Regions from separate parts of the Rhizobium sp. BK289 genome, predicted to be linked through region 3. Evidence: predicted binding sites of a transcription regulator. Region 3 holds the regulator's gene; each other region holds the start of a gene.
What was found. Region 3 encodes PhoB, which activates phosphate uptake and scavenging genes when phosphate is short. Its sites were predicted from a motif close to TGTCATNNANCTGTCAT; they were not measured.
Positions count from the first base shown of each region.

Region 1: FHT84_RS25225 (Orn/Lys/Arg decarboxylase N-terminal domain-containing protein) is a predicted target of PhoB. The motif match lies at 1,371-1,387, and genes of this name have one in related genera.
Region 2: FHT84_RS00195 (alkaline phosphatase) is a predicted target of PhoB. The motif match lies at 1,269-1,285, and genes of this name have one in related genera.
Region 4: FHT84_RS04600 (UDP-2,3-diacylglucosamine diphosphatase) is a predicted target of PhoB. The motif match lies at 1,102-1,118, and genes of this name have one in related genera.

Region 1 is NZ_JACHZO010000016.1:2,082-4,284, reverse strand. It holds gene FHT84_RS25225 (Orn/Lys/Arg decarboxylase N-terminal domain-containing protein) at 1-1,326, opposite strand, end outside; gene FHT84_RS25220 (IclR family transcriptional regulator) at 2,044-2,203, opposite strand, start outside.
Region 2 is NZ_JACHZO010000001.1:39,746-41,948, reverse strand. It holds gene FHT84_RS00195 (alkaline phosphatase) at 1-1,228, opposite strand, end outside; gene maiA (maleylacetoacetate isomerase) at 1,430-2,062, opposite strand; gene FHT84_RS00185 (fumarylacetoacetate hydrolase family protein) at 2,062-2,203, opposite strand, start outside.
Region 3 is NZ_JACHZO010000005.1:292,153-294,355, reverse strand. It holds gene FHT84_RS12285 (hypothetical protein) at 1-59, shown strand, start outside; gene FHT84_RS12280 (GcrA family cell cycle regulator) at 186-713, shown strand; gene phoB (phosphate regulon transcriptional regulator PhoB) at 904-1,587, opposite strand; gene phoU (phosphate signaling complex protein PhoU) at 1,619-2,203, opposite strand, start outside.
Region 4 is NZ_JACHZO010000002.1:176,929-179,131, reverse strand. It holds gene FHT84_RS04610 (NADP-dependent malic enzyme) at 1-122, opposite strand, end outside; gene FHT84_RS04605 (glycerophosphodiester phosphodiesterase family protein) at 315-1,070, shown strand; gene FHT84_RS04600 (UDP-2,3-diacylglucosamine diphosphatase) at 1,184-1,990, shown strand; gene FHT84_RS04595 (MFS transporter) at 2,157-2,203, shown strand, end outside.

The DNA of each region.
Region 1 (2,203 bases), on a different contig from region 3:
AGAGGCAAACAGCGGATAGAAGGGCGAGGTCGAGGCGTGCTGCATGAAGCTTTCGTTGAAGCGCCGGTGCTCCACGCGGCGCTTCTGGCCGGTGATGTGCCTATCCTTCATGTGAATCTGCGAGGCCTGCGAGAAGCTGGCGAGCTGCTTATGGGTCGATTGCGTGGCGATGATACCGGGCGCATCCGGGCCGAGGTCCGAAAGACCCATGGCAAAGCGCCCGGCATAAAGCGGATGAAACTTCATGAAGCCCGCCCATGCCTCGTCGAAGAGGATGTAATCGCACAGGTGGCCGATGCGCTTGAGGATCATCTCGGCATTGTGGATGGTGCCGTCATAGGTGCATTGCTCCACGACAGCGACGCGGAACGGGCGCGGCTTCTTGTAAGCCTCCGGATCTTTCACCAATGGATGCGTGCGGATGCGCTCGCGCAGCGCGTCCTCGTCCATTTCAGCGAAATCCATGGGGCCGATCAGCCCATAAAGATTGCGTCTGGTCGGCAGATAGACCGGAATGCCGCCCGAGATCATCAGGGCGCCGTGATGGGCGGCCTTATGATTGTTGCGATCGAACAGCACGAGATCGCCATCGGTGACGAGGGCTGACAGAGCAACCTTGTTGGAGGTGGAGGTGCCGTTCAGCACGAAATAGGTCTTCTCGGCGCCGAAGATCTTGGCCGCTTCCTTTTGCGCGGCGAGAGCCGGTCCCTCGTGGGTCAGAAGGTCGCCGAGGTCGAGCACGGAATTGTCGAGGTCGTCGCGAAACACCGCTTCGCCCAGATGCTCCATGAAGACACGGCCGATGGGGCTGCGGCTGTAGAAGATGCCGCCATTGTGGCCCGGGCAGGTCCAGAGATGGTTGCCCTCCTCGGCATAATCGACCAGCGCACCGAAAAACGGCGTCTTCAGCGTTTCGGCATATTGCTTGAGCCGGCTGATGAGGCTCTTGGCGATGAAGGCGGGCGTCTCTTCGGACAGGAAGACATAGCCGTCGATGAAATCGAGGACCTCGACCGGCACATCCTCGAAGCGCTTGCGGCGGATCAGCAGGATGATCGGGAATTCGAGGCCGCGCCGGCGCATGAGGTTGATGAGGGCGGCCGTCTTGCCTTCCAGGCCTTTCTTGCCCCAGTCGACCAGCATGCAGCCGATCGCTGCGTCCGTCTGCACGGCGATCTCCGCATCTTCGAGATTGCGCGCGCGCACCACTTCGAAGCCGGAGCGTTCTATCTCCTCGACGATCTGGTTGTAGCGGGCACCCTCCAGATCCTCATTGTCAAAGGTGGGCGTTGCGAACAGAAAGTTGAAGCGTCTGAAATAATCCATCTGGGTACCCGCTTTTGATCCGGCACGAGGTGTCGACGTATTTCATGACATGGATGTGACAAAATATCGAATGTCCGAAACATGCAAACAGAATGGCATTTCTGCCATTCATGTCGTCTCCCTGTGGATTTTACTTTTTCATTGCAATCCGGAAAATGTCGTGTGTCCGTTAGGTTTAGGCGCTAAATCCGGATTAAGCGCATCGATGAAATCGAAAAGTCACTCGGCGCCGATCAAAACCAGACACGGCGACGCGATCTTATGAAGCGGTATGTTAGCGTGGGCCGGGTCTCTGGCGACTTTCTCTATACAAATCATCAGGTCCGCTGCTTTGCCGACATCTCGCCCAGCCGTTCTGGCAAGTATATCCCTTGCCAAAGCCACCTGATCACCTCTTCGGCTGTTCTCCCATTGGGGCAGGGTCGAATGGCCGGTCAGTCGACCGGCTGAAACAGAAGTCGCGATGAATGCCGATAGCCCCAGGATGAGCAACATGCGTCTTTTCACGTGATTTCCTCTGCATGCCCGATCTTAGCCTATGACGTCGAATTGCTATGACAACGGCACAAGATGTCAATGATGTGCAGCCGCATTCACCTGTCGGGACCCCGCATCTCTGCCGCCCGTTCCGCAATCACTTCGCTCCTCCCATTTGAAGGCATCAAGGAAGAACCGCAGATCGAAATTTCAGCTTGCCGTTTCAATCGAAATCAGTAGCTATCGCTGCTTCGGCTTTGCCGCCATTCCTTGATTTGTTCGCTTGATTGCGGGCTTCTCAGCAGCCAGATGCGCTGACGGCATCTCGGGTGTTGCCGATCGGATATCGTTGGTGATCGATTGTGCTGCTGCGATCACGGCTTGCCTGATCTCTGCCACG
Region 2 (2,203 bases), on a different contig from region 3:
CGACGGCCTTGTCGAACTCGATCGTTTCGATCAGAGCGCGATCCCAGTCCAGCGGATGGCTCATCTTGTCGATGGAGGCACCCTCGACCATCAGGAAGAAGCCTTCCGGATTTTTGGAAAGCTTGTCGAGCGCGACCTTGGTCATGTCGACCAGGCCGGGCTGGTTCGGGAACTTGTCGACCGTGCCCTTCTTGAGGAATTCGCGGTCGAGCGTGACGTCGAGGTTACCGGTGTGGAACAGGCCGAGCAGCTTGTCCTGGTTGAAGCCGGCAGCCGTCGCCAGTTCGTTCTTGTCGGTGGCAACGGCGTAGCCGGCATCCTTGAAGAGCGCGACATAGTCCTTGTCGTCCTTGCGTTTGGAGCCCGGCACGCTTTTCGCCAGGAAATAGGCCGAGCCGCCGCCGAGCAGGACATCCGGCTTGACGTCATACATCATGCCGACGATGTCGGCCTTGTCGCCGCGCTTACGGGTATGGGAGACGAGCGCCGCCGGCGTCGCGTCTTCGACTTCGGCCGTAGTGACGATGCCGAGCGACTTCTTGCCGGTGCGGCGCAGGGCTTCACCCATGGTTTCGACCTTGGGGTCGTCCAGGCTTGCCGGCGTACGGTCGGCATAGACGCCGAGCGCGTTCACGGCCGACTTGTGGCCGGTCATATAGGCCGACATCGTATTGGCGCTGTCGGTCGCAATCGCCGAGGTCGAGGACGTGCCGATGAAAGCAACTGGCGGAACGTCATCCATGGCAAGACGGCCATTGGCCTTGCCTTCGGTCATGCCCTTGGACATGATGCGGGCACCGGTGCGATGTGCAACGGAAAGGCCGTCACCGAGCAGGAAGATGATGTTCTTGGCCTTCGGCGTGGCGGAGGTGCCGTAGACATCCCAATTGACGGACTTCTTCTCGTCGCCGGCCGATACTTCGACCTTGTACTGGCCGGTCTTTGCAAGCTTGACGCCACGCAGGATCAGGGCCGATCCGAGAACTTTGTCCTCGGCACCCTTTTCTTCCGCGACAAAATCGGCGGCCTTGCCGAAGACGGTCTCATAGCTTTCGCCGTTGACCGTCACCTTGACGTCTTCCGGCTTGACGACCTTGCTGAATTCCACCTTGAAATCGAATGGCGAGCCGGCGAGTACCGTCGCCCGGTCCAACGGATAGACCGTCGCCGCGTGAGCCGCACCGGACAATACGGTCGCGGCCATCATGGAGAGAACAAGTTTACGCATTTATACCCCCTGCGTCGTGGTTGCTTCCCTCTTCCCACTTATAAAAACCAGATGACAATCATGTAAAAAGGAGTCGACTTTCTGCAACTGGAAATTCCGAAGCGCAAATCGCTAAGGAAGGCTGATTGTATGCGCCGCATCTAAAAGACCCGCCGAATAGCCTGAATGCCAAGACTATCACCGCGAAGCGCACATGATCCACTACGGCCTTGCACGATCGGGATGCGCCGCCTGAAAGGCCGGCAAATTCGTGCACCTGGCATCGATTTCGACGATGCGCTTGAGATCGGTCAGGTCCACGCCCCAGCGGCGGGCGTTGTAGACCTGCGGCACAAGGCAGATATCCGCCATGGTCGGCGTGTCGCCAAAACTGAAGCTACCTTCAAATTTGCTCAACATCATCTCGAGCTTGCGAAGGCCACCGGCAATGAAATGCCTCATCCATTCCTCGCGGGCATCGGCTCTATCCGTGATGGCCATGACATGGGCGGCAACATGCGTGTTGCAGATCGGATGGATATCCATGGCGATCGCATAGGCAAGCGCCCGCACGTGCTGGCGGCTCGCGCTGTCAGACGGCATCAAGCCGCTCTCAGGCCGAAGTTCGGCCAGATATTCGATGATCGCAAGCGACTGCGTCAGAATTTCTCCGTCGATCGTGAGCGTCGGCACGAATCCTTGCGGATTGAGTGCCAGGTAATCGACGCTATTCTGTTCGCCTTCCAGCAGATCGATGGGCACACGCTTGTAACCGATGCCGAGCATGTTGAGCGCAATGCGAACGCGATAGCTGGCGGACGAGCGCCAGTAATCGTAAAGCACGACGTCGCTCATCACGGTTCTGCCCCCAGGTATTTTTCGACGGTCTGCTCGATCGCCCCGAAGATCGAGTGCCCGGTACGATCCTGCATCTCGATGCGAACCTGATCGCCGAACCGCAGGAACTGCGTCTTCGGCGCTCCGGTTTCGATCGTC
Region 3 (2,203 bases):
AATCGATTCCTCAAGATTCCCGCGACTCTTGTCACGGAGTCAGCCTCACACTAGGTTAAAAAGCAATTGCTAGACTGCATGCGGCGGAACTAGTCACCACAATTTTAGAGCGTTTCGCGCCTCGTTCCCATGCGAGGCAATGGTGAGGGATTCTGCCATCGGAAACGCGACAGCGGAGACAGGGCATGAATTGGACAGACGAACGCGTCGAGAAGCTGAAAAAGCTATGGTCCGAAGGGTTGAGCGCCAGCCAGATCGCTGCGCAGCTCGGTGGCGTGAGCCGTAATGCCGTTATCGGCAAGGTACATCGCCTGAACCTTCCCGGCCGAGCGAAGGCCGGCGGCACGGCAACCGCGACGCGCACGCCGAAGCGCAGTGCTGCAGCACCCCGCGCCACGAGCTACGGATCGCGCGTTGCAACACGGACGGTCGTCACCCGCCAGCAGGGCGTAACCATGCTGAAGGAAGAGATCGAGGTCGATTCCGTCAACGAAATCCAGTATCGCCCGGCTGCGAACGTCGTCGTTCCGATCTCCCGCCGCCTCGGCCTGACGGAGCTGACGGAGCGCACCTGCAAATGGCCGGTCGGCGATCCGCTGAAGGACGATTTCCACTTCTGCGGCAATGACAGCCCGGATTCGTCGCCCTACTGCACCTATCATCAGCGCATGGCCTACCAGCCAGTGCATGACCGCCGGCGCAACAACGGCTGAAAGTGACAGCAAGACAAAGAGCAACAGGCCCCTCGAGGCCCGTTTTTCTATTTCCGCCGCTCCTGCATAATTCCTTAAACCGGAATCGATTTAAGAGAAAATTATGCAGCATTTCAAGATGTTACAGCGACCTTAACGCGTCTTGAAAGACGCGTGGAGCTGTAATGTTGATACCCGAGCGGCAAGCCGCTCAGGCTTCCATGGAATAGCCCGCGCCGCGAACGGTACGGATGACATCCTGCATATTGGAGAAATTGAGCGCCTTGCGCAGGCGGCCGACATGGACGTCGACCGTGCGTTCGTCGACATAGATATCGTGACCCCAGACGCCGTCGAGCAGCTGCGAGCGCGAGAAGACGCGGCCGGGCGAGGACATCAGGAATTCCAGCAGGCGGAATTCCGTCGGCCCCAGCCGCACTTCGCGGCTCTTGCGGTGAACGCGATGAGTTTCGCGATCGAGCTCGATATCGCCGCAACGCAGCACCGTGGAGAGCACCTCCGGACGGGCACGCCGCAGCATCGCCTTGACGCGGGCCATCAGCTCCGGCGTCGAGAACGGCTTGACGACATAGTCGTCCGCGCCGGTCGAAAGCCCGCGCACGCGCTCGCTTTCCTCGCCGCGGGCCGTCAGCATGATGATCGGCAGGCGCTCCGTCTCCGGCCGCATGCGCAGCCGGCGGCAGAGCTCTATGCCCGATACGCCGGGGAGCATCCAGTCGAGGATCAGGAGATCGGGGATGCGCTCCTGGAGACGCAGCTCAGCCTCATCGCCTCTTAGGATCGTGTCGACCTCGAAGCCTTCGGCCTCAAGATTGTAGCGCAGCAGAACGCTGAGCGCTTCCTCGTCTTCTACAACAGCAACTCTCGGAACCATGCGCTTATGGTCTCCTTTCTTCACTTCCAGATTATTCCGTCACCGCGCCGACGGTATTGGCGGTATCATCCTTCGGACGCTCGCCTTCGGGCTGAGCGCCGGTCGCCATGTAATAGATCGTCTCGGCGATGTTGGTGGCATGGTCGCCGATGCGCTCGATGTTCTTGGCGCAGAAGAGAAGATGCGTGCAGGTGGTGATGTTGCGCGGATCTTCCATCATGTAGGTCAGCATCTCGCGGAAGAGCGAGGTGTACATGGCGTCGATTTCCTCGTCGCGCTCACGGATCGATACGGCCTTGTCGGGCGAACGGGTGGCGTAGACATCCAGAACTTCCTTGAGCTGGCTCAGTGCCAATTCGGAAAGGTGTTCGATGCCGCGGGCGAGACGGCGCGGAACGCCGGTGCCCTGCACGGCGATGACGCGCTTGGCGGTGTTCTTGCCGAGATCGCCGACGCGCTCCAGATCGGAAGCGATGCGGATCGATCCCATGATTTCACGAAGGTCGGCTGCCATCGGCTGACGGCGGGCGATGGTGACGATCGCCTTGTCGCCGACTTCGCGCTCGGCATGGTCGAGAACGACGTCGTCGGAGATGACCTTCTGCGCAAGGGCAGC
Region 4 (2,203 bases), on a different contig from region 3:
GGCTTTGTGGCTTGAATTTCAAGCTTGCCGGGGCGGGGATAGCGATGGAAATAAAGCGCCTGATCGTCGAAATTGCCGCTCGGCATGTTCTTGGCTGCTTTCGAAGTGTCGTTCGTATCCAACTCGCGTCTCCATTTCCTGCCTGCGCTAGAGCCCCTCCATACATCAATCGCTTCGCCTTCACAGTATGCAATTGATGCTCCCGCGCGTTTTTGTCGTGGCAAAGCACGGATTGCCGCAGGTCGCGCCACGGCAGCCGCGTCATCAGGAGTTCACTACCGCGGCCTATGACGTTCTCACGCGGAGATTTTCTCATGACTTTGATTGCTTCCCATCGCGGTGGTGCCCATCTGTGGCCCGAAAACACCAGGCTCGCCTTTTCGGAGACCGCCAAGCTCGACATCGATCTCGTCGAATTCGACGTCCATCAGACCCGGGACGGCAAGCTCGTCGTTCACCACGACGCGCTGATCGACCGGATGACGGACGGTAAGGGTGCGATTGCCGATTTCAGCTATGCGAAGCTGATGCGCCATATCGTGATCGGAAGTGGCGGCGAAACCATCCCGACGCTGATGGAAACCATCGAGATCTTCGGACCGTCCGCCGTCGACCTCCGGCTGGAGATCAAGACCAAGGCCGATGGTTCGCCCTATGAGGGCATGGAAGCCCGAATTGTCGATGAGCTGCGAGTGACGGGCATGCTGACGCGCACCATGGTGACGAGTTTCGCTTTGCCGCGCCTGGAGGCCTTTGCCGTGGCGCTTGATGAACGTGGCTGGAATGTCGGCGAACTGCTCGGCTTCATCTTCCTCTGTTCGCTCCAGGCTGCCGCACAGCTGGGCTGGAATGGGATCATGGCGGCTCTGCGCAGCTCTGGAGTGCGGGAGATCGCAATCCGCGCCGATGCGCTGGATGCAGAGATCGTGGAGTTTTTCCGCAAGGGCGGCATGAAGGTACATGGATGGGCCGCACATACCGAGGAGGCGGCGCGCGCCATGTTTCGCCTTGGTGTCGCCAGCTTTACAAGCGACCGTCCAGACCTTGCAATCACGGCCAAACGCGGCTGATCCGTCTCGATTAGGCGGCAGACACAGGGTTTGTCATCTTCCTGAAACACGAGTCTGGTTTTGGAATAGCCAAGGTAGATAGGGCACGGACGTTAAAGTTCGTGAATGAAAACATGGACACCCGGCGATTCCGAACGCTGTTCATTTCTGACGTGCACCTGGGCTCGAAGGCCGCCAAGGCGGACTACCTGCTCGACTTCCTCCGTCACCACGAGGCCGATACCATCTTCCTGGTCGGCGACATCGTCGACGGCTGGCGCCTCAAGCGCAACTGGTACTGGCCGCAGGATTGTAACGATGTCGTGCAAAAGCTCCTGCGCAAGGCGCGCAAGGGCACGCGGATCGTCTACATTCCCGGCAATCACGACGAATTCCTGCGTGATTTCCCGGGCATGCATTTCGGCGGCATCGAGGTGGCGCAGCGCGCCATGCATGAAACGGCCGATGGCAAGAAGTATCTCATCCTGCATGGCGACGAATTCGACGTCGTCGTGCGCAACGCCCGCCTGCTCGCCTATCTCGGCGACTGGGCCTATGACATGGCCATCCTGATCAATGTCGGTCTTGCCGCAGTCCGCCGTCGCCTGAACATGCCTTATTGGTCGTTCTCGGCCTGGGCGAAGCTGCAGGTCAAGCATGCCGTCAACTTCATCGGCGAGTTCCAGCGTGTCGTCGCCGAGGAAGCCAAGCGCAACGATGCCGATGGCGTCATCTGCGGTCACATCCACCATGCCGTCATCGAGGATCTCGACGGCGTGCGCTATATCAATACCGGCGACTGGGTGGAAAGCTGCACGGCGATCGCGGAGCATGAGGACGGCACGTTCGAACTCATCACCTGGCGAAGCATTCTCGATACGCAGCCGGTCGGTTCGCCAGTCGAGGAAATGCCACAGTCGCTCGGTGCCCAGGCGGCCTGATCCACATCTTTTCACGGGCTTGATAATGGCCTGTCATAATTATTGATCGTCGCGGAACCGCCAAAGCTTCGGATTTATCCGAAACGTTACGATTTTGGCCATTTCTCGCCATAGTCGTACTCTCGATAGCATGATAGGGACAAATCAGTTCCCCTTCAGGTCTGTCATGATTCCCGCGATCAAATCCTTCCAGGGCGAGGGTGCGCCCCCATA